Regions from separate parts of the Streptomyces sp. NPDC028928 genome, predicted to be linked through region 1. Evidence: riboswitches for the same ligand, from Rfam matches in the RefSeq annotation. Region 1 holds a riboswitch; the other holds the start of a gene.
What was found. Region 1 has a riboswitch for glycine ahead of gcvT (glycine cleavage system aminomethyltransferase GcvT). Riboswitches for the same ligand answer to the same signal wherever they lie in the genome.

Region 1 (11,410 bases):
ACCAGGCAGGGAAGAGGGTGTTGGCCCACTGCTCGGGGTTCTCGGTGAACGGGACGTAGTCGCGTCCGAAGATCGGCCAGTTGAAGACGAAGAGCAGGATCGCCAGGTTCCCCGTGAAGAACATGGGCAGCGAGACACCGGCGAGTGCGACGCCCATGAAGGTGCGGTCGAAGAACGAGCGCGGCTTCAGCGCGGAGATGACACCGATGACCACACCCGAGACGAGCCACATCACGGCGGCGCCCGCGGCCAGCGAGAGGGTGATCGGGATGCGCTGGGTGAGCTGCGGCCAGACCGCGACGTGGTCCTTGAAGGAGTAGCCGAAGCAGGGCACGTCGCAGTGCACCGTGGTGGGCCCGAGGTTGTAGTCGGCGCCGGCCACGATCCCCTTGATGAAGTGCCAGTACTGGACGTAGACGGGCTGGTCCAGACCGAGGTTGTGCTTGACCGCGGCGATGTCCGCCTTCGACGGGCTCTTGCCGATGTACTGCTGCGCCAGCTGGTCCGCTGTCTGGCCGGCGAGCCGTGGCAGCAGGAAGAAGATGGCAAAGGTGACCGCGGAGACGACCAGCAGCAGGATCACTGCCGCGAACGTCCGGCGGAGGATGTACGAGATCACGGGGATCGGCGCTGGTGCCCGCGGGCCGCGAAGCCCGCGGGCACCAATGCCTTCACCTGCCTTCCGGGGCTGCTACTTCGACGCGACGCCGATGTTGAGGTAGTCGTACTGACCGCTGAAGGCCGCCGTGGAAACCAGGTTGGTGTAGTTCTGCGGGCGGGCCAGCAGGACCTTGAAGTAGGTCAGCGGGACGAGGACGGCGTCGTCCATGGTCTTCTTGTCGATCTGCGTGTAGAGGCTGTTGCGCTCATTGTCGTCCTGAGTGCCGATCGCCTTGGACAGCAGGTCGTTGACGTCCTTGTTGTCGTACTGCGACAGGTTGGTGTTACCGGACTGGCTGATCGCCTTGCCGTTCAGGATCTGCTGCAGGAAGCCGTAGCCGGAGGGCCAGTCGGCACCCCACTGCATCATCTCCAGGCCGATGTTCTGCTTCTTGGTGAACTTCGGCACACCCGCGTAGTCGGTGAAGTACTTACCGGACGGGAACTGCTTGAGGGTGGCGTTGATGCCGACCTTCTTCAGCGAGTTGATGATCGCCGTGGCGGCGTCGATCTCCTGCGGACGGTCCGAACGGGCCGAGATGTTCGTCGAGATCGACGTCTTGCCGCAGGCCTTCAGCTGCTCCTTGGCCTTGGCGACGTCACCCTTGCTGTCCTTGGTGGCGTAGGCGTCGGCCTTGGCGTAGCCCGGGATGTCCGGCGGCAGGACCGTGGAGGCGATCTCACCGCGGATCGGGCCGCCCTCGGCGGTCTGCACCGAGACCTTGTCGATGGCGTACTGGACGGCCTTGCGGCACTCGACCTTGTCGAACGGCGCGACCGTGGTGTTGATCGCCATGTAGACCAGACGGCCACCGTAGGTGTTGTCCGTGTTGGCCTTCTTCGACGGGTCGGTGATGACCTGGGCCTGCGTCGCGGCCTGGACACCCGTGCCGCCGAGGTCGATCGCGTTGCCCGCGAGGACGTCCTTGTCGATCGTCTCCGGGTTGACCTTCAGCTTGACGACGATCTTGTCCGGCAGCTGCTTGCGCAGCGGGTCCGTCTTGGCGTCCCAGTTCTCGTTGCGGACCAGGACGGCCTGCTGGCCCTCCTGGTAGCTCTCGAACTTGTACGAGCCCGAGGAGACGATGTGCTTGACGTAGTCGACGCCCGTGTCCTTCGCCTTGGGCACCGGCGCCGTCTGCGGGGCGGCGACCAGGTAGTCGAACTCCTGGAAGGCCTGCTTCAGGTGGAAGACGATCGTGGTCTCGTCCGGCGTCTCGATGGAGGACAGGCCCTTGTCGCTCTTGTCCTTGTACGGGCCCTTGTACTTGTCGCCGCCGGCCAGGAACTGCTGGAAGTAGTTCGGGCCGAGGGAGAGCACGTCACGCGCGAAGTTCGAGCGCTCGACGGCGTACTTGACGTCCTTCGAGGTGATCGGCGTGCCGTCCTCGTACTTCAGGCCCGACCGCAGCTTGTACGTCCAGGTCTTGCCGCCGTCGCTCGGGACGCCCTTGCTCGCCGCGAGGTCCGGGACGAGGGTGTTGCCCTCCTCGCCGGGACCGGGCTTGAAGGTCATCAGCGGGCGGGCCCACAGCCGGCTGAGGTTGTACATGTACGCGTAGTACGTGTTGCCCGGGTCGAACGAGTCCGGGACGTCGGACAGCTCGTAGGTGAGCGTGCCGCCCTTCTTGTCGGACGCGTTGACGACGCCCTTGGTCGCGGCGTTGGCCCCGGCCGACTTGGTGCCGTTCTCGTTCTTGTTGTCATCGGCCTTGCTGCAACCCGAAAGAAACAGGCTGGCGGAGCCGATGGCCGCGATCGCGGCCAGCGCTGACCTTCGCATGATGGGCGCTTTCCCCTCCATAGATTGGAAACTTGTCGGGCTCTCTGCGGCAGGCGTCAGCGGCTGCGCGGGTCGAGAGCGTCGCGGAGACCGTCACCCAGCAGGTTGAACGCCAGGACGGTGACGAAGATGGCGAGACCAGGGACGATCATGAACATCGGGTCGACCTGGTAGAAGTTGACCGCCTCGCGGAGCATGCCGCCCCAGGACGCCTGCGGGGGCTGGATGCCGACGCCGAGGAAGCTCAGGGACGCCTCGAAGAGGATGTTGGTCGGGATGAGCAGCGTCGAGTAGACGATGATCGGGCCGACCAGGTTGGGCATCAGCTCCCGGAACAGGATGTACGGAGCCTTGGCGCCCATGCCCCGGGAGGCGTCCACGAACTCGCGCTCGCGCAGGGCGAGGGTCTGGCCCCGGACGATCCGGCCCAGGTAGGGCCAGTTGAAGAAGCCGATGACGAAGATCAGCACGCTCAGGTGGAGCGGCAGTCCGTCCAGGCCGAACGCGCCGCCCTGGAGGGTGGCGGAGATGGAGATGGCGAACAGCAGGAGGGGGAAGGCGAGGAACGTGTCCATCAGCCGGCTGATGATCGAGTCCACCCGTCCGCCGTAGTAGCCCGCGATGACGCCCATGACGGCGCCGATCACGTTGGACAGGATCGTGGCGCCGAAGGCGACCACCAGCGACACCCAGGAGCCCTCCAGGATGCGGGTGGCGATGTCCCGGCCGAACTTCGGGTCCACACCGAGCGGGTGATCCGCGCTCATGCCGCCGAGGCTGCCCTTCGGCAGCGAGGTGTCCGGGCTGATCAGGTCCTGGTTGAAGGCGTTGGGGTCGAGCCCGAACACGGACTGGATGGGGCGCGAGAGGATCGCGACGAGGATCAGCAGGACGACGATGATGCCGCCCGCGACGGCGACCTTGTCCTTCTTGAACCGGGTCCAGGCGATCTGGCCCAGGGAACGACCCTCGATCTGCCCCTTTCCGGCACCCTCCAGCACAGCCTCCGGCTGTGCCTCGGCTGCCGCCCCGGTGGTCTCGATCGGTGCGGTCACGGTGAGCGACCCCTCTCGCCGGTGGTGACCGGCCTGCGCCTGCCGCGGATTGCGGCTTTGTCGACTTGCCATCGAGCATGAGGTCTCGACCTCACGTCTGAGTCGGGAGTCTTCAGCGTCGTCGCGATCACCCGCCAGAGCTGGCGGCGAAAGTATGCGCAACCGTGATGCAGTCCGGGGGATTCCGTTATCCGATCAGCGGGTAACGAGCATCGGACGCGGTCCAGTTGGGGCAGAACGGCGAATCTACGCGGTTCGGGACGATCGGGCGATGTCTACGCGCGCAGAAGTGTTTCGGGCCTGTAAATTCTGCGGCCCGGGCCGAAAAGGCCCGTCACTCCGCCCGGTTGTCAGTAACCGCCGTGCACCGGTGGGTAGCCGTATCCGCCGGCCGGGGCCTGCGGCGGGACGGGGGCCTGGAGCTGCGGCTGGGGCTGCGGCTGCGGCGCGGGGACGTGGGCCTCGCGGTCGTAGAAGGGGCGCGCGTTGGCCCGCATCCACATCACCACCGGGTCGTAGTCGTCGGTCATCGCGACCGTCGACACCGGCAGCCCGTCCGGGACCGCGCCGATGGACTGCTGCATCATCGCGCGCACCGAGTCGACCGCGGCCGGCGAGGTGTCGTACACATCCAGGCCGATGGCGAGATACGGCGCCCCGAGCGCCGGCTGCACCCAGGCGCGGCGCAGCGAGCGCAGCGCGGGGGTGCGGTGCGCGTTCTGCGCGAGCAGGGCGTAGAACTGGGGGATCTCGATGCCGGGCTCCGACAGCCGCAGGGGTCCCGCGGGCTGGCGGTCCAGGCCGGTGGCGATGCGGCGCAGATCCAGCCAGGGGATGCCCACGCCGCCGCCCTGGGCGTGCGGGTTGAGCCAGAGGCCGTAGTGGTCGGGGTAGAGGGTGCGGGCCACGTCCAGGCCGTCGACCACTTCGTACGAGCGGTTCCAGCCGCTGGCCGACAGCTCCTGGGCGGAGGTGACACAGGGGGCGTAGTGGAAGCCGTCCACCTCCATGTCCCCGTACTGGGCGTCCGGGGAGCCGGCCTGGCCGTGCCACAGGAGCATCCAGATCTGGCCGGAGGAGGGGGTGGCGAGGGCGCGGAGCAGGGCCTCGTAGGCGTCGTAGCGTCCGGGCGTGACCTGGCGCAGCGTGTGCTCGACGCTTCCGCTGTGGCTCGCGCTCACCTGTCGTGCCCTTCTCTTTTCAGTGCCCCTGCGTTGGGAGACAGCTTATGCGCCCAGTGGCTCGGGGCCTCATGTCCGTGTGCGGGCGCGGGTGCGTTGTGGCTTGTCGCGCAGTTCCCCGCGCCCCTGGGCGGGTTCAGTGGCCGTGCTGGTAGAAGGGGCGGACGTTCGTCTTCAGCCATGTGGACACCGGGTCCGCCGTCACGTCCATGAGGACCAGGCTGACCGGCCACCGGACCGGGAACTTGCCCAGGGCACGGCCCAGGGCGTCCAGGGGGCGGGTGCGGAGGTCGCCCTCCCACTGGGAGAGTTCCACGCCCACGAACATCACCGGGTCGGCCGTCTCGATGGCGGCCAGACAGCGGCGGGCGGTGAGGACCACGCCGGTCTCGGCGAACTCGGCGGAGGCGGCGGAGAGGAAGTCGACCGGGTCGTCCTGCCAGTCGGGCTCGAAGAGGCGGACGCGGGCGCCGGCGTTGGGGCCGTCGAGCGGGGTGCGGCCGGCCCGGCACAGCTCGGCCACGGCGTCGGGCGGCAGCGGGATGCCGACCACGCCGCCCGGGTTGACCGCGATGCCCGCCTGCGGGGGCAGGCCGCGGGCGAACTCCACGGCGGGCGCGATGGTGTACGACATGTGGGCACCGGCCACCTGGCGCAGCTGTTCCTCGGAGCTGAACACCGGGACGTACGTCTGGCCGTCGATGTCCGTCGTCGGCAGGTCCAGCGGGCCGCTGTGCGGGCCCCCGCCGTTCGGCAGCGGTATCCACAGGAAGCTGCGGCCGAGGACCTCGATGATCCGGCCGCCCGCCGAGGGGACGCCGAGGGAGGCCGAGAGCACCTCCTCCAGCTCGTTGCCGGGCCACCCGCCGTGCGGGTGGGGGTGCGCCTGTGCCGGGAAGTCCGCGGGAAGGTCCGCCGGGAAGTCCATCTGCCTACCGCCTGCTGGGGATCACTGCTGTGCGCGAAAAGGCTAGCGGGTGGCTGTGACAGCCCCTCACCGAGTGAAGCCCGTACCCCTCACCGGGTGAAGCCGACGCGGCCGAGGACGTCAGCCGCGTCCCGGTCCAGCAGCACGGCCGCGCCGACGCCGGCGGGCAGCTCGCCCTTCTCCACCGCGCGCAGCAGGCGGGCGGTGGTACGGCGGTGACGGCGGAAGGCGTAGCGGGAGACGCCCCGGCCGCGCTCGCGCTGGCCGTCCCGGGCCGTCTCGGGGCTGACGTCGAGGAGGAGCAGGTGCAGGGTGGCGCCCCGGCGCCGGGCCTCGCGGGCCAGCCAGGCGCGCACCCAGGGCTGGGTGCCGCAGTCGTGCACGACGACTCCCTCGCCGGTGCGCAGGGCGCGGCGCAGTCCGGCGTAGTGGGCGAGGCGGACCAGGGGGCGGTACAGGGCGTAGGGGAGGAAGCCGGGGACGCGGGCCTGCCAGCGGTCGCGGGTGTCCTGGGAGTCGATGCGCCGGCCGGTGACCGCGCGGTGCATCAGGGTGGACTTGCCGCTGCCGGGCAGACCGGTGATCACCACCAGGTCGCGGGGGCCGAAGAGCAGGGCGTGCGGGCTGCGGCCGGCACGGTCGCGCAGGTCCCGCACGACCGGTGCGGGGCGGTCCGCGGACCGCTCGCGGGACAGGGCGGGGGGCTGCTCGGGCACCGCGATGCCGGCGTTGGTGGCGTAGGCCGAGGTCCTGTTCACCGTGATCGTCCTCCCCAGTGGGCTCGGTCATCCCCATGCCCGTTGTATGTAAAGAGAAGGTAATGCGCAACGGTCGGCGGTTCGTGTACGTACTGCCACAGGTTGGTTACAAGGAGCGTGCTCTGGCTGGCCGGGGTGCGGCGTGCAATGATGAGCCCGCCAACTGCATACCGGCCGTTTGAATCCGCGCGGGAGAGTCCCTGGCAGCACTGATGCCGGGGCGCCGAAGGAGCAAGTCCCTCCCTTGAATCTCTCAGGCCCCGTTACCGCGCGGGCGAGGCACATCTGAAAAGCGGGCCGCTGCGACAGTGGCCCCACCCAAGGTGCAAGCCGTGATCGTCCCCGTGGCGGTCGTGGCGAACCTCTCAGGTTCCGATGACAGATGGGGAGGAACGTTCCTCGCCCCATCCCTGTGCCCTGGGAGACGACCGTCCGATGAGCAGTACCGAACTCCGTCACACCGCGCTCGACGCGCTGCATCGCTCGCTCGGTGCGACGATGACCGACTTCGCCGGCTGGGACATGCCCCTGCGCTACGGCTCCGAGCGCGACGAGCACCTTGCCGTGCGCACCAAGGCCGGTCTCTTCGACCTCTCCCACATGGGCGAGATCACCGTCACCGGCGCCGAGGCCGCCGCTCTCCTGAACTTCGCCCTGGTCGGCAACATCGCCTCCGTCGGTGTGGGCCGCGCCCGCTACACCATGATCTGCCAGGCCGACGGCGGCATCCTGGACGACCTGATCGTCTACCGGCTGGCCGAGACCGAGTACATGGTCGTGGCCAACGCCTCCAACGCCCAGGTCGTCCTGGACGCGCTCACCGAGCGCGCCGCGGGCTTCGACGCCGAGGTCCGTGACGACCGAGACGCGTACGCGCTGATCGCCGTGCAGGGCCCGGAGTCCCCCGGCATCCTGAAGTCGCTCACCGACGCCGACCTGGACGGTCTGAAGTACTACGCCGGTCTGCCCGGCACGGTCGCCGGCGTCCCGGCGCTGATCGCCCGCACCGGCTACACCGGCGAGGACGGCTTCGAACTGTTCGTGAAGCCGGAGCACGCCGTCGAACTGTGGCAGGCCCTGACCAAGGCCGGCGAGGGTGTCGGCCTGGTGCCCTGCGGGCTGTCCTGCCGGGACACGCTGCGCCTGGAGGCGGGCATGCCGCTGTACGGGCACGAGCTGACCACCTCCCTCACGCCGTTCGACGCCGGGCTCGGCCGAGTGGTGAAGTTCGAGAAGGAGGGCGACTTCGTCGGCCGGGAGGCGCTCGCGCAGGCCGCCGCCAGGGCGCAGGAGAACCCGCCGCGGGTGCTCGTCGGCCTGGTCGCCGAGGGCCGCCGGGTGCCGCGTGCCGGGTACGCCGTCGTCGCCGGCGGCGAGGTGATCGGCGAGGTCACCTCCGGCGCCCCCTCCCCCACCCTGGGCAAGCCGATCGCCATGGCTTACGTCGACGCCGCGCACGCGGCGCCGGGCACCGAGGGCGTCGGCGTGGACATCCGGGGCACCCACGAGCCGTACCAGGTCGTGGCGCTGCCGTTCTACAAGCGTCAGAAGTAGAGACTGAGCGCGGTCGCCCGTCCCCGGGACCCCGGTCCCGTGGCCGGCACGTGACCCTGCGCACATTCGCCCGCTCACCAGCGGTTTCCGCAGTCCCCCCGTCATCAGCACTCCCGCGTGTACAGGAGAATTCAGGCCATGAGCAACCCCCAGCAGCTGCGCTACAGCAAGGAGCACGAGTGGCTGTCGGCCGCCGAGGACGGCGTCGCGACGGTCGGCATCACGGAGCACGCGGCCAACGCGCTCGGTGACGTCGTCTTCGTCCAGCTCCCCGAGGTCGGCTCCACGGTGTCCGCGGGCGAGACCTGCGGCGAGCTGGAGTCGACGAAGTCGGTCTCCGACCTGTACTCGCCGGTCACCGGTGAGGTCACCGAGGTGAACGAGGACGTCGTCAGCGACCCGTCGCTGGTGAACTCCGCTCCCTTCGAGGGCGGCTGGCTGTTCAAGGTACGCGTCGCGGAGGAGCCGGCCGATCTGCTCTCCGCCGACGAGTACACCGCCTTTTCCGCCGGCTGAGGAGTCGTAGCCGTATGACTGTTCTGAACACGCCCCTGCACGAGCTGGACCCGGAGATCGCCGCCGCGGTCGACGCCGAGCTGAACCGTCAGCAGTCGACCCTGGAGATGATCGCCTCCGAGAACTTCGCGCCGCTCGCGGTGATGGAGGCGCAGGGCTCGGTCCTCACCAACAAGTACGCCGAGGGTTACCCGGGCCGCCGCTACTACGGCGGCTGCGAGCACGTCGACGTCGCCGAGCAGATCGCCATCGACCGGGTCAAGGAGCTGTTCGGCGCCGAGTACGCCAACGTGCAGCCCCACTCCGGCGCCTCCGCGAACCAGGCGGCCCTGTTCGCGCTGGCCCAGCCCGGGGACACCATCCTCGGCCTGGACCTGGCGCACGGCGGCCACCTGACCCACGGGATGCGGCTGAACTTCTCCGGCAAGCAGTTCGACGTGGTCGCCTACCACGTGGACGCCGAGACCGGCCTGGTCGACATGGCCGAGGTCGAGAAGCTCGCCAAGGAGCACCGCCCGAAGGTGATCATCGCGGGCTGGTCGGCGTACCCGCGGCAGCTGGACTTCGCCGAGTTCCGCCGGATCGCCGACGAGGCCGGGGCGTACCTGTGGGTCGACATGGCGCACTTCGCGGGCCTGGTCGCCGCCGGTCTCCACGCGAACCCGGTGGAGTACGCGGACGTCGTCACCTCGACCACCCACAAGACGCTGGGCGGCCCGCGCGGCGGCATCATCCTCGCCAAGAAGGACTTCGCGAAGAAGCTGAACTCCTCCGTCTTCCCGGGCTTCCAGGGCGGTCCCCTGGAGCACGTGATCGCGGCGAAGGCGGTCTCCTTCAAGGTCGCCGCCTCGGAGGACTTCAAGGAGCGCCAGCGTCGTACGGTGGAGGGTGCGCGCATCCTCGCCGAGCGGCTGACGGCTCCGGACGCGCGCGAGGCCGGCGTGAACGTGCTGTCCGGCGGCACCGACGTGCACCTGATCCTCGTGGACCTGCGTGCGTCGGAGCTGGACGGGCAGCAGGCCGAGGACCGCCTCCACGAGGTCGGCATCACGGTCAACCGCAACGCCGTCCCGAACGACCCGCGGCCGCCGATGGTCACCTCGGGTCTGCGCATCGGTACGCCGGCCCTGGCGACCCGCGGCTTCACGGCCGAGGACTTCGCCGAGGTCGCGGACGTGATCGCGGAGGCGCTGAAGCCGTCCTACGACGCGGAGGCCCTGAAGGCGCGCGTGAAGGCGCTCGCCGACAAGCACCCGCTGTACGCGGGTCTGAACAAGTAAGTCCCCGGTGGGGCACCCGCACGAGGGTGCCCCGCCACCCCCTGTTGTCTTGAGGAGTGACCGTGGCCATCTCGGTCTTCGACCTGTTCTCGATCGGCATCGGCCCGTCCAGCTCCCACACGGTCGGCCCGATGCGGGCGGCGCGGATGTTCGCCCGCCGCCTGCGCAACGAAAGCCTGCTGGAGCAGGCCGCCTCCGTCCGCACGGAGCTGTACGGCTCCCTGGGCGCGACCGGGCACGGCCACGGCACCCCCAAGGCCGTCCTGCTCGGCCTGGCCGGCGACTCCCCGCGCACGGTGGACGTGGAGACGGCGGACGCGCGCGTGGAGGCGATCAGGGCCGAGGGCCGGATCAAGCTCCTCGGCGAGCACGAGATCGCCTTCGACTTCGACCAGGATCTCGTGCTGCACCGCCGCAAGGCCCTGCCGTACCACGCCAACGGCATGACGCTGTGGGCGTACGACGCCGACGGCAAGGAACTGCTCTCCAAGACGTACTACTCGGTCGGCGGCGGCTTCGTCGTGGACGAGGACGCGGTGGGCGCGGACCGGATCAAGTTGGACGACACGGTCCTGAAGTACCCGTTCCGCACAGGCGACGAGCTGCTGCGCCTGACGAAGGAGACGGGCCTGTCGATCTCCTCCCTGATGCTGGAGAACGAGCGGGCCTGGCGCTCCGAGGAGGAGATCCGCGCGGGCCTGCTGGAGATCTGGCGGGTGATGCGCGAGTGCGTGCAGCGGGGCATGTCCCGTGAGGGCATCCTGCCCGGCGGTCTGAAGGTCCGCCGCCGCGCGGCCGTCTCGGCCCGCCAGCTGCGCGCCGAGGGCGACCCGCTGGCGCACGCCATGGAGTGGATCACGCTCTACGCGATGGCGGTGAACGAGGAGAACGCGGCCGGCGGCCGTGTGGTGACGGCCCCCACCAACGGCGCGGCCGGCATCATCCCGGCGGTCCTGCACTACTACATCAACTTCGTGCCGGGCGCCGACGAGGACGGCGTGGTCCGCTTCCTGCTGGCCGCGGGCGCCATCGGCATGCTCTTCAAGGAGAACGCGTCCATCTCCGGGGCCGAGGTCGGCTGCCAGGGCGAGGTGGGCTCCGCCTGTTCCATGGCGGCGGGCGCGCTCGCCGAGGTGCTCGGCGGCTCCCCCGAACAGGTGGAGAACGCGGCCGAGATCGGCATGGAGCACAACCTCGGCCTGACCTGCGACCCGGTCGGCGGCCTGGTCCAGATCCCGTGCATCGAGCGCAACGGCATGGCCGCGGTGAAGGCGGTCACCGCGGCGAAGATGGCGATGCGCGGCGACGGCTCCCACAAGGTGTCCCTGGACAAGGTCATCAAGACGATGAAGGACACCGGCGCGGACATGAGCGTGAAGTACAAGGAGACGGCTCGGGGCGGGCTCGCGGTGAACATCATCGAGTGCTAGTCCGCCGGACCGGCGGGACGGCGAAGGGGAGGCGGATCGCGGGGGATCCGCCTCCCTTCGCCGTCCCTGGGCGGATCAGCCGGCCGAGACCGCCTGCTTCCACAGCGTGTAGGCGACACCGTCGGCGCTCCGGTTCAGGCCGGTGGCGTTGATGTTGGCGGTGGTGTCGCAGGAGGAGTGGTAGCAGCGGTCGTACGCGGCGCCCGCCGTACCGCCCCACTTGGCCGCCTGCGCCGAGGTCTTGCGGGCGCTCGCGCCCATGGCG
Region 2 (11,410 bases), on a different contig from region 1:
AACGAGCCGGACCGGCGCGACAAGGCCGAGTACCGCGACAAGATCGAGCAGATCCGCGCCGACAACGACATGCCCGAGCAGGAGGACTTCGTCTTCGTCGAGGTCACGGTCACCGACCCGTCCGAGTTCGAGGCGGGCCTGACCGTACGCGGCGAGGTGCTGCACGAGCGCTACCGGGTGCTGACGCTGGAGTCCGCCTCCATCCCGAACGCCCTCGCCGCGCTGCTGCTGCACGTCCGTGATGTCACCGGCTGCACCCCGCACATCTACTTCGAGTGGACCGAGGGCAATCCGTTCGCCAACTTCCTGCGCTTCTTCCTCTTCGGCCAGGGCGAGGTCGCCCCGGTCACCCGCGAGGTACTGCGCGAGGCCGAACCGGACCGGGACCGCCGGCCGCGGGTCCACACGGGCTGAGGCGGAGCGAACCCCAGGTCCGCGCTCTCCGGCACATGGCCCTATCGTGACCGGCATGCAGTCCTACACGATCGGCCAGGCCGCGCGGCTGCTCGGCGTCAGCCCGGACACCGCCCGCCGCTGGGCCGACGCCGGCCGGGTGGCCACGCACCGCGACGAGTCCGGGCGCCGGCTCATCGACGGCAGGGACCTCGCCGCGTTCTCGGTGGAACTGGCCAAGGGGGGCGGTGCCGAGGAGGACGCCTCGCACACCTCCGTCCGCAACGCCTTCCCCGGCATCGTCACCGCGATCAAGCTCGGCGATGTCGCCGCCCAGGTGGAGATCCAGGCGGGCCCGCACCGGCTCGTGTCCCTGCTGACCCGGGAAGCCGTGGAGGAGCTGGGCCTCGAGGTCGGCATGGAGGCCACCGCCCGCGTGAAGTCCACGAACGTGCACATCGACCGCTCCTGAGCGCTGACGTGCCGGTGCGCGCTGACGTGCCGGTGCGCGCTGACGTGCCGGTGCGGGACGTGAGCACCGTACAAACGCACATGCGAGCCACGTACCGTGGCTTGCCAGCTCATGCGATGCAACAGGAGACTTCCGCCTGGCAGATGCGGCAGTATCATCGCGGACGGCCGACACCCGGCCGTACCACGGGCGCGACAGTGTTCGACAGAACCCGAGGAGTAGATCCGTGATGACCCGTTCCGTGCGCCGGACCCGGCGGACACTGAAGCCGGCCGGTGCGGGAGCCGCCGCCCTGATGGCCCTCGGCGCCTGCTCCTCCTCGTCGGACACGTCCACCTCCCCGAAGCTGTCCGGAACAGTCACCGTGTTCGCGGCCGCCTCCCTGAAGGAGAGCTTCACGACCCTGGGCAAGGAGTTCGAGAACGAACACCCCGGCACCAAGGTCAGCTTCAACTTCGGCGGCAGTGACACCCTCGCCGCCAGCATCACCGGCGGTGCCCCGGCGGACGTCTTCGCCGCCGCCAGCCCGAAGACGATGAAGATCGTGACGGACAAGGGCGACGCGACCGGCACCCCGGCCACCTTCGTACGCAACCAGCTGGAGATCGCCACCCTGCCGGGCAACCCCCACAAGGTGTCCTCCCTGAAGGACCTCACCAAGTCCGGCCTGAAGGTCGTCCTGTGCGACAGGACGGTGCCCTGCGGCACGGCCGTACAGAAGGCCCTGGACGCCGCCGAGCTGAAGCTGACCCCGTCCTCCTACGAGCAGGACGTCAAGGCGGCGCTGAACAAGGTGGAGCTGAAGGAGGCGGACGCCGCGGTCGTCTACAAGACCGATGTGAAGGCCGCGGGTGGCAGGGTGGAGGGCGTGGAGTTCCCCGAGTCCGCCGACACGATCAACGACTACCCGATCGCGCTGCTGAAGGACGCGCCGAACGCCGGGACCGCCAAGGCGTTCATCGCCCTGGTGCGCTCCGCCGAGGGCCAGAAGGTGCTGGGCGAGGCCGGGTTCCTCAAGCCGTGACCTCCCTCGACAAGCCCGGCGCCGCGACCGGTCCCCGCACGGGCCGGCCGTGGCGCCGCGCGGGCGCGGGGGGCCGGGCCGGCACGGGGGGCCGGCGCGGGGTGCCGTTGCCGCTGCTGCTGCCGGGCGTGCTCGCCCTGGCGTTGCTGCTGCTGCCGCTGCTCGCGCTGCTGGTCCGCGCCCCCTGGCGCAGCCTTCCGGGCCGGCTGACCAGCGCCGAGGTGTGGCAGGCGCTCCAGCTGTCCCTGGTCAGCGCGACCGCGGCGACCGCCGTCAGCCTCGTCCTCGGCGTACCGCTGGCCTGGCTGCTGGCCCGTACGGACTTCCCGGGCCGCGGCCTCGTACGCGCCCTGGTCACCCTGCCGCTGGTGCTCCCGCCGGTCGTCGGCGGTGTGGCCCTGCTCCTCGCCCTGGGCCGCAACGGCGTCATCGGCAAGTGGCTCGACTCCTGGTTCGGGATCACCCTGCCGTTCACGACGACGGGTGTGGTGATCGCGGAGACGTTCGTCGCCATGCCCTTCCTGGTCATCAGCGTCGAGGGCACCCTGCGCGCCGCCGACCCGCGCTACGAGGAGGCGGCGACCACGCTGGGCGCCTCCCGCTTCACCGCTTTCCGCCGGGTCACCCTGCCCCTCATCGCCCCCGGCATCGCGGCCGGCGCGGTCCTGGCCTGGGCCCGGGCACTCGGCGAGTTCGGCGCGACGATCACCTTCGCGGGCAACTTCCCCGGCCGCACCCAGACCATGCCCCTCGCGGTCTACCTCGCCCTCCAGAACGACCCCGAGGCCGCCATCGCCCTCAGCCTGGTCCTGCTGGCCGTATCGATCGCGGTCCTGGCAGGCCTCAGGGACCGCTGGATGACGACATCATGACGACCCCCCACCCCACACCCCCGGACAACACCGCGCCCCCCGGCCTCGACGCCCACCTGATCGTCGACAGAGGCACCTTCCGCCTGGACGTGACCCTGACCGCCACCCCAGGCGACGTCCTCGCACTCCTGGGCCCCAACGGCGCCGGCAAGACCACCGCCCTTCGCGCCCTCGCCGGCCTCACTCCGCTCACGGCCGGCCACCTGCACCTGGACGGCACCCCGCTGACGGACACTCCCCCGGAGTCCCGCCCGGTCGGCGTCGTCTTCCAGGACTACCTCCTCTTCCCCCACCTGTCCGCCCTGGACAACGTCGCCTTCGGCCCCCGCTGCCGGGGCGCGGGCAAGGTGGAGGCCCGCTCCCGGGCAGCGGCCTGGCTGGACCGTATGGGCCTCGCCGAACACGCCGGCGCCAAGCCCCGCCGCCTCTCCGGCGGCCAGGCCCAGCGCGTCGCCCTCGCCCGCGCCCTGGCCACCCACCCCCGGCTGCTGCTCCTGGACGAGCCGCTGGCGGCTCTGGACGCCCGTACCCGCCTGGAGGTCCGCGCCCAGCTCCGCCGTCACCTGGCCGCGTTCGAGGCGGTCTCGGTCCTGGTCACCCACGACCCGCTGGACGCGATGGTGCTCGCGGACCGGCTGGTGGTCATCGAGCACGGGCGGGTCGTACAGCAGGGCACCCCCGCCGACATCGCCCGCCACCCGCGCACGGACTACATCGCCCAGCTCGTCGGCCTCAACCTCTACCGGGGACAGGCCGCCGGCCACACCGTACGGCTCGATGCCGGGCCCGCGATCACGACCACGGAGGAGCTGTCCGGTCCGGTCTTCGTGGCGTTCCCGCCGTCCGCCGTCACCCTGTTCCGGGACCGGCCCTCCGGCGCCAGCGCCCGCAACCTGTGGCGCTGCGAGGTAGCCGGACTGGAGACGCACGGTGACCAGATCCGTGCCGACCTCACCGGCGAGCTGCCGCTCGCGGCGGACCTGACGACCGCCGCCGCCGCGGAGCTGGACCTGCACCCGGGTGCATCGGTCTGGGCGACGGTCAAGGCGACGCAGACCCACGCATACCCGGCCTGAGCGGACCGGCGCTCTACGGTGGGTGCCCATGACCCTGAGCATCCGCAACCAGCTCCCCGGCACCGTCACCGAGGTGCACTTCGGCGAGGTCATGGCCACCGTGAAGATCCGTCTGACCGGCGGCCAGGACCTCACCGCGGCCATCACCCTGGAAGCCGCCCGGGAACTCGCCCTGTCCGAGGGCGCCACGGTCCGTGCCCTGGTGAAGTCCACCGAGGTGTCCCTGGCCACCGCCCCGGTCCACCGTGTCTCCATCCGCAACCAGCTGCCCGGCACCGTCACCCACCTGACCACCGGCGGTGCCATGGCCACCGTGCGGATCGGCATCGAGGGCGGCCATCTGACCTCGGCCATCACCCAGGAGTCCGCCGCCGACCTTGACCTCTCCGAGGGCACCCCGGTCATCGCCCTCATCAAGTCGACCGAGGTGGCCCTGGCCACGGCCTGACCGCCTGACGGCCGGACGCCTGGCGACCTGATCCGACGCCCGACTCCCGACACGGCGAGGGCCCCGCCCGGAACTCCGGACGGGGCCCTGGAAACCACCGCTCGCTCAGCCCTCGTACGCGTCCAGCGGCGGGCAGGAGCACACCAGGTTGCGGTCGCCGAAGGCCTGGTCGATGCGGCGCACCGGCGGCCAGTACTTGTCGGCGGCCGAGACACCGGCCGGGAAGACGGCCTCCTCGCGACTGTAGGCGTGCGTCCACTCACCGCCGAGCGCGGCGGCGGTGTGCGGGGCGTTCCGCAGCGGGTTGTCCTCGGCGGGCCACTCGCCGGAGCCGACCTTCTCGATCTCCGCGCGGATGGCGATCATCGCCTCGCAGAAACGGTCCAGCTCGGTCAGGTCCTCCGACTCGGTCGGCTCGATCATCAGCGTGCCGGCCACCGGGAAGGACATGGTCGGCGCGTGGAAGCCGTAGTCGATCAGGCGCTTGGCCACATCGTCCACGCTCACGCCGGTCGCCTTGGTCAGCGGGCGCAGATCGATGATGCACTCGTGCGCGACGAGGCCGCCGGGGCCGGTGTAGAGCACCGGGTAGTGCGGCTCCAGGCGCTTGGCGATGTAGTTCGCGGAGAGCACGGCCACCTGCGTGGCCCGCTTCAGGCCCTCGCCGCCCATCAGACGGACGTACGCCCACGAGATCGGCAGGATGCCCGCGCTGCCCCAGGGGGCCGCCGAGATCGGGCCCACGCCCGTCTCCGGGCCGGCCTCCGGCTGGAGCGGGTGGTTCGGCAGGTACGGCGCCAGGTGCGAGCGGACCGCGACCGGACCGACACCGGGGCCGCCGCCGCCGTGCGGGATGCAGAAGGTCTTGTGCAGGTTCAGGTGGGAGACGTCACCGCCGAAGTGGCCCGGCTTGGCCAGCCCGACCAGGGCGTTGAGGTTGGCGCCGTCGACGTACACCTGGCCGCCCGCCTCGTGGACCTGGGCGCAGATGTCGGCGACGTGCTCCTCGAACACACCGTGCGTCGACGGGTAGGTGATCATCAGCACCGCCAGCTCGTCGCGGTACTGCTCGATCTTCGCCCGCAGGTCCGCGACGTCGATCTCGCCGTCCTCGGCGGTCTTGACGACGACGACCTTCATGCCCGCCATCACGGCGCTGGCGGCGTTGGTACCGTGCGCGGAGGACGGGATCAGGCAGACCGTGCGCTGCTCGTCGCCGTTGGCCCGGTGGTAGCCGCGTACGGCGAGCAGACCGGCCAGCTCGCCCTGCGAACCGGCGTTCGGCTGGAGCGAGACCTTGTCGTAGCCGGTGACCTCGGCGAGACGTTCCTCCAGCTCGCGGATGAGCGTGAGGTAGCCCTCGGCCTGCTCGGCGGGCGCGAAGGGGTGCAGCTGCCCGAACTCCGGCCAGGTGACCGGCTCCATCTCCGTGGTCGCGTTGAGCTTCATGGTGCAGGAGCCCAGCGGGATCATGCCGCGGTCCAGCGCGTAGTCGCGGTCGGCCAGCTTGCGCAGGTAGCGCAGCATCGCGGTCTCGGAGCGGTACTGGTGGAAGACCGGGTGGGCGAGGTAGTCGTCGGTGCGCAGCAGCGCCTCGGGCAGGGTGTCCTCGGCGGTGGCGTCCAGCGCCTCGATGTCGCCCTCGACACCGAAGGCGGCGAAGACGGCGTCCAGCTGAGCCCGGTTGGTGGTCTCGTCGCAGGCGGCCGAGACGTGGTCGGCGTCCACGAGACGCAGGTTGACGCCGATCTCCCGGGCGGCGGCGACGACCTCGGCCGCCTTGCCGGGCACGCGTGCGGTGACGGTGTCGAAGTAGGCGCCGTGGACGATCTCCACACCACCGGCCTTCAGGCCCTCGGCGAGGATCGTGGCGTAGCGGTGCGTGCGCCGCGCGATGGTCTTCAGGCCCTCGGGACCGTGGTAGACGGCGTACATGCCGGCCATCACGGCGAGCAGCACCTGCGCGGTGCAGATGTTGCTGGTGGCCTTCTCCCGGCGGATGTGCTGCTCACGGGTCTGCAGCGCGAGCCGGTAGGCCTTGTGGCCGTCGGCGTCGACGGACACACCGACGAGGCGGCCGGGGAGGCTGCGGGCGAACTTCTCGTGTACGGCCATGTAGCCGGCGTGCGGTCCGCCGAAGCCCATCGGCACACCGAAGCGCTGGGTCGTGCCGACGGCGATGTCCGCGCCCAGCTCGCCCGGCGAGGTCAGCAGGGTCAGCGCGAGCAGGTCGGCGGCGACGGTGACGAGGGCGCCCAGCTCGTGCGCCTGGTCGATGACCGGCTTGATGTCGCGTACGGCACCGGAGGCGCCCGGGTACTGGATCAGCACGCCGTTGATCTCGCGCTCGGCGATCTCCGCCGGGATGCCCTCGCTGAGGTCGGCGACGACGACCTCGACACCGGTCGGCTCGGCACGGGTCTCGATCACGGCGACGGTCTGCGGCAGCGCGTCCGCGTCGACCAGGAACAGGCCCTTCTTGTTCTTGCCCATGCGCCGGGACAGCGCCATCGCCTCGGCGGCCGCGGTGCCCTCGTCCAGGAGGGAGGCGCCGGAGGTGGGCAGGCCGGTGAGTTCGGCGACCATCGTCTGGAAGTTCAGCAGGGCCTCCAGGCGGCCCTGGGAGATCTCCGGCTGGTAGGGCGTGTAGGCCGTGTACCAGGCCGGGTTCTCCATGACGTTGCGCAGGATGACGGGCGGCGTGAAGGTGCCGTAGTAGCCCAGGCCGATCATGGAACCGAGGACCTGGTTACGGTCGGCGAGCGAGCGCAGCTCGGCGAGCACCTCGGCCTCGGTGCGGGCGCCCGGCAGGTCCAGGGCATCGGCGTTCTTGATCACATCCGGGACCGCGGCGGCGGTCAGCTCGTCGAGCGAGCCGTACCCGACCTGCGCGAGCATCTTGGCCCGCGCCTCGTGGTCGGGGCCGATGTGACGCTGCTCGAACGGGATGCCCGCTTCGAGCTCGGAGAGCGGAGTGCGATGGGCGGTCATTGCGGAGGCCTCCTGGGTCTGACGCGACCTTCGAGGGGCACCCCGGTACGGATACCCCGACGGCCTCCCCCTCTGTCATCTCAACCTGAGAGCTTCACCGGGCGCCCGGGGGCGCCGGCTTTCACCGTCGGTGAGGGCGGAAGCCGTCGACATCCGCCCTGCTTTCCAGAGTGACCTCGTCCGTGCGGTACGTGGGCCTGAGAGATTCCGGGGAGGATTTGCTCCTTCGGCGCCTCCGACGTGGTCGGAGGACTCTCCCGCACGGGGTCAGCAGCCGCTGTCAGCGTACCAGCGAGGTCAACGCCGGAGGCTTCGAGTGGCCGCCTCCCTGATTGTGCTCTTTTGTAGTGCTTACGGATGAGTTGCGACCACGTGGAGGGAGAGGGCCCGTGCAGACCGATATCGATCCGCGCAACCTGATCGGCCGCAAGGCGTTCGACCGCAATGGCACCAAGATCGGCACCATTGACGAGGTGTACCTGGACGACGCCACCGGTGTGCCCGAGTGGGCGGCCATACGCACCGGCCTGTTCTCCCGGGACGCCTTCGTGCCCCTGGAGCCCAGCGAACTGGTCGACGGCACCCTGCACGTCCCTTTCGACCGCGCCCTGATCAAGGACGCCCCCGACTTCGGAGTCGGCCGCCATCTCTCCCCCGAGCAGGAACTCCAGCTCTACCACCACTACGGCCTGGACGTGGCCTCACCACCCACGGTCCCGGACCACGACTTCGGCAAACTGGCGGGCTCGGAGGAGACCTGAGCCGCAAGGTCTCCCGGGGCCCCCTGCGGAGCGGAATCCAAAACCAACGGCAACGGGTCAGCACCCTCCAGCGCAGGATCGTCCACGAAGAACGTCCGCACCCGGCCCGGCTCGGACTGAGGCGTCTCGAACCGCACGGTCACCCGCCCCAGCCCGCTCCCCTGCACCCACCCGTGCCCGTACTCGGCGTGCCGCACGTCCTGCCCGGCACGCCACTGCCGCTCGGCCGGCTCCACCCGCTCCACGACGGCCTCCGCGACAGCCTCCTGCGGCGCCTCCGCCGCCCGCGAGGGCAGGGCCTGCGCGAACAGGTCCTCCTGCGTGTAGTCGGCGAGCCCGGACACCCCCACCCCGAGCAGCCGCACCCCGCCCGTGGTGTCCACCGAGTCCAGCAGCCGCGCCGCCGCCTCACGGATCACCGCCGGGTCGTCCGTGGGCCCCCTGAGCGTCTCGGAGCGGGTCAGCGTGGAGAAGTCGTACCGCCGTACCTTCAGCACGATGGTCCGCCCGGACAGCCCGGCCTCGCGCAGCCGCCGTACGCACCGGTCGGCCAGCCGCTGCACCTCCAGGCCGACCCGCAGCCGGTCGTGGATGTCCACGTCGTACGTGTCCTCCACGGACACCGACTTCGTCTCCCGCTCGGCCACCACGGGCCGCTCGTCCCGGGCCAGGGCCATGGCGTACAGCGCGTGCCCGTGCGCCTTGCCGAGCAGCCGGACCAGCTCGTCCTCGCCGGCCTCCGCCAGCTCCTCCACCGTGGTGATCCCGGCTCTGCGCAGATGGTCGCCGGTGGCCGGCCCGACCCCCGGCAGGGTGCGCACCGGCATCGGCGCCAGCAGCGCCCGCTCGGTGCCCGGCTCGATCAGCACCAGGCCGTCCGGCTTGGCCTGCTCCGAGGCGATCTTCGCGAGCATCTTCGAAGCGGCGAGCCCCACCGATCCGGTGAGCCCGGTGACCGCCCGGATGTCCGCGCGCAGCTTCTCCCCGGCCCGCCGCGCCGACTCCTCGTCCCAGGCCGCTCCCCCGGCCTCCAGGTCCACGAACGCCTCGTCCAGACTCAGCGGCTCCACCAGCGGTGACAGCTCCCGCAGCAGCGCCATCACCTGCTCGCTGATCGCCCGGTACAGGGTGAAGCGCGGCACCAGATAGGCGGCGTTGGGTGCCAGCCGGCGCGCCTGGGCCATCGGCATCGCCGAGTGCACCCCGAACACCCGTGCCTCGTACGACGCGGTGGCCACCACCCCGCGCGGCCCGAGCCCGCCCACGACGACCGCCTTCCCGCGCAGGCTCGGCTTGGACGCCTGCTCCACCGAGGCGAAGAAGGCATCCATGTCGAGATGCAGGATCGTGGGCGCGTTTCTCACATCTCCGATGCTGCACCACGGCACTGACAATGCGGTGGTGCCGGAGCGCCCGACAGGTGCCCCGGCGGTCAGACCGCCCGGTTGCGGCGCCGCGCCAGCTCGTCCGCGGGGTTGTGCCCGACGAGGGTCTCGCCGGTGTCGATGCGCTCGCCGTGCAGCTGGGAGAGGGCGCTTTCCACGTCCCGCCACACCACGCCGACGGCGATCCCGAAGATGCCCTGACCCCCCTGGAGCAGGGCGTGGACCTCGTCCGGCGAGGTGCACTCGTACACGGTGGCGCCGTCGCTCATCAGGGTCATCCGCTCCAGGTCGCGGAAACCGCGTTCCCTGAGGTGCTGGACGGCCGTGCGGATGTTCTGCAGCGACACCCCGGTGTCCAGGAACCGCTTCACGATCTTCAGGACGACGACGTCCCGGAAGCTGTACAGCCGCTGGGTGCCCGACCCGTACGCGGGCCGCACGCTGGGCTCGACCAGGCCGGTGCGGGCCCAGTAGTCGAGCTGCCGGTAGGTGATGCCGGCCGCCGCACAGGCCGTGGGCCCCCGGTAACCGATCTGCTCGGACGTCATGGCCGCCACCCCTCCGCCGTTCGGCACCGCCGTCGGCAGCTGCGGAGCGTGATCGACCGCGCTGCCGGGATGGGGGTGTCCCCCGCCTGAGCGCAGCCGCGGGCTCGGGGGCGGGTACGGACCGCTCTCCCCGAAACTGCGTCCGGGGGCACCCCCAGCCGTACCGTCGCCGCTGGTTCTCACGCCGACCTCCGTCCTTGACCTGCCTTCTCGACGGTAGGCAGTCACCAGGGGTGCGTCAACGATCGCCACACTCGGCACGCCGAGTGATAATCACCCTAGGAGTGGTTTCCCGTGTCCCACCGCGGGGAAAGGCTAGCCGAATGCGCTGGCGGGGGGCCGTAGGACGCTCTCACTGGCCGGAGGCAATTGCCGGTGCGCGGGCCGCGCGAGGCCGCCGTCCGCCCCGGTGGAACCCCGGGGCCGACGGGTCGGCACCGGGTCTCACTGGCTGCTGGTGCCGAAGTCCTCGGGCGAGATCTGGTCGAGGAACTCGCGGAACTTCTCCACCTCGTCCTCCTGCTCGTCCGGAATGGCGATGCCCGCGTCGTCCAGCACCGTGTCGCTGCCGTAGATCGGCGTTCCGGTGCGCAGGGCAAGCGCTATGGCATCGGAGGGGCGGGCGCTGACCTCGACCCCACTGGCGAACACCAGCTCCGCGTAGAAGACGCCTTCCCGCAGATCGGTGATGCGCACTTCGGTCAGCTCCTGGCCGACGGCCTCCAGCACGTCCTTGAACAGGTCGTGGGTCAGCGGTCGCGCGGGGGCCATGCCCTGCTGGGCGAAGGCGATCGCCGTCGCCTCCCCCGGTCCGATCCAGATGGGGAGGTAACGGTCGCCCCCCACTTCGCGCAGGAGCACGATCGGCTGGTTGGAGGGCATTTCGACCCGGACACCTACGACATCGAGCTCGTTCACACAGCAACCCTAGGCCGTGCCCGGGACGTTTGGGTAGTCGGGCCGGGAACAGGTGCCCGATCCGGCCGCTCCGGGGCCCGCCGCCCTCAGGGCAGCCGCACGCCCAGAGCGGTCTGCACCAGGGCGGCGTGCAGCTTCACCGTGAGGGCCGCCAGCTCCTTCGTACGGGCCTCGGCATGCGCCCTGGTCTGCGGGTTGCGGTGGCGCTTGAGCGGGGCCACCACCTGGTCGACCAGCCCCGCCTCCCGGTCGGCGGCGGCCTTCATCACCCGGAGGTGGCGCGGCTCGATCCCGAACCGGCCCAGCTCGGCGATGAGCGAGGCGACGGTGACGGCCTCGGCGTCGTACGCCCCGTCCTCCAGCGGAGCGATGAGCCCGTAGGACTCCCACTCCTCCAGCTCCCCCTCGTCGACGTCCGCCGCGGCCAGCAGCTCGGCCCGGCCGACCCGGGCCACCGTGGGACCCTCCACGGACACCGGCATGTCGTCCCCGGTGCGCTGGCGCCCGACCACGGGCAGCGGT

Region 2: another riboswitch for glycine. It lies ahead of gcvP (aminomethyl-transferring glycine dehydrogenase); the one in region 1 lies ahead of gcvT (glycine cleavage system aminomethyltransferase GcvT).

What each region holds. Positions count from the first base shown of each region.
Region 1 covers NZ_JBVHVI010000011.1:48,271-59,680, reverse strand. Annotated here, with positions in the region: gene ACZ4U1_RS25640 (ABC transporter permease) at 1-619, opposite strand, end outside; gene ACZ4U1_RS25635 (ABC transporter substrate-binding protein) at 692-2,443, opposite strand; gene ACZ4U1_RS25630 (ABC transporter permease) at 2,500-3,498, opposite strand; gene ACZ4U1_RS25625 (enhanced serine sensitivity protein SseB C-terminal domain-containing protein) at 3,849-4,679, opposite strand; gene ACZ4U1_RS25620 (enhanced serine sensitivity protein SseB) at 4,816-5,607, opposite strand; gene ACZ4U1_RS25615 (AAA family ATPase) at 5,697-6,365, opposite strand; glycine riboswitch at 6,545-6,644, shown strand; glycine riboswitch at 6,645-6,757, shown strand; gene gcvT (glycine cleavage system aminomethyltransferase GcvT) at 6,801-7,919, shown strand; gene gcvH (glycine cleavage system protein GcvH) at 8,058-8,435, shown strand; gene glyA (serine hydroxymethyltransferase) at 8,450-9,715, shown strand; gene ACZ4U1_RS25595 (L-serine ammonia-lyase) at 9,778-11,145, shown strand; partial or broken gene ACZ4U1_RS25590 (M28 family metallopeptidase) at 11,224-11,410, opposite strand, start outside.
Region 2 covers NZ_JBVHVI010000026.1:7,013-18,422, reverse strand. Annotated here, with positions in the region: partial or broken gene ACZ4U1_RS38980 (amino acid transporter) at 1-414, shown strand, start outside; gene ACZ4U1_RS38975 (TOBE domain-containing protein) at 470-865, shown strand; gene modA (molybdate ABC transporter substrate-binding protein) at 1,095-1,889, shown strand; gene modB (molybdate ABC transporter permease subunit) at 1,886-2,761, shown strand; gene ACZ4U1_RS38960 (ABC transporter ATP-binding protein) at 2,758-3,837, shown strand; gene ACZ4U1_RS38955 (TOBE domain-containing protein) at 3,866-4,285, shown strand; gene gcvP (aminomethyl-transferring glycine dehydrogenase) at 4,391-7,276, opposite strand; glycine riboswitch at 7,452-7,546, opposite strand; gene ACZ4U1_RS38945 (PRC-barrel domain-containing protein) at 7,666-8,037, shown strand; gene ACZ4U1_RS38940 (DNA polymerase IV) at 7,959-9,401, opposite strand; gene ACZ4U1_RS38935 (MerR family transcriptional regulator) at 9,470-10,153, opposite strand; gene ACZ4U1_RS38930 (bifunctional nuclease family protein) at 10,415-10,888, opposite strand; gene ftsR (transcriptional regulator FtsR) at 10,975-11,410, opposite strand, start outside.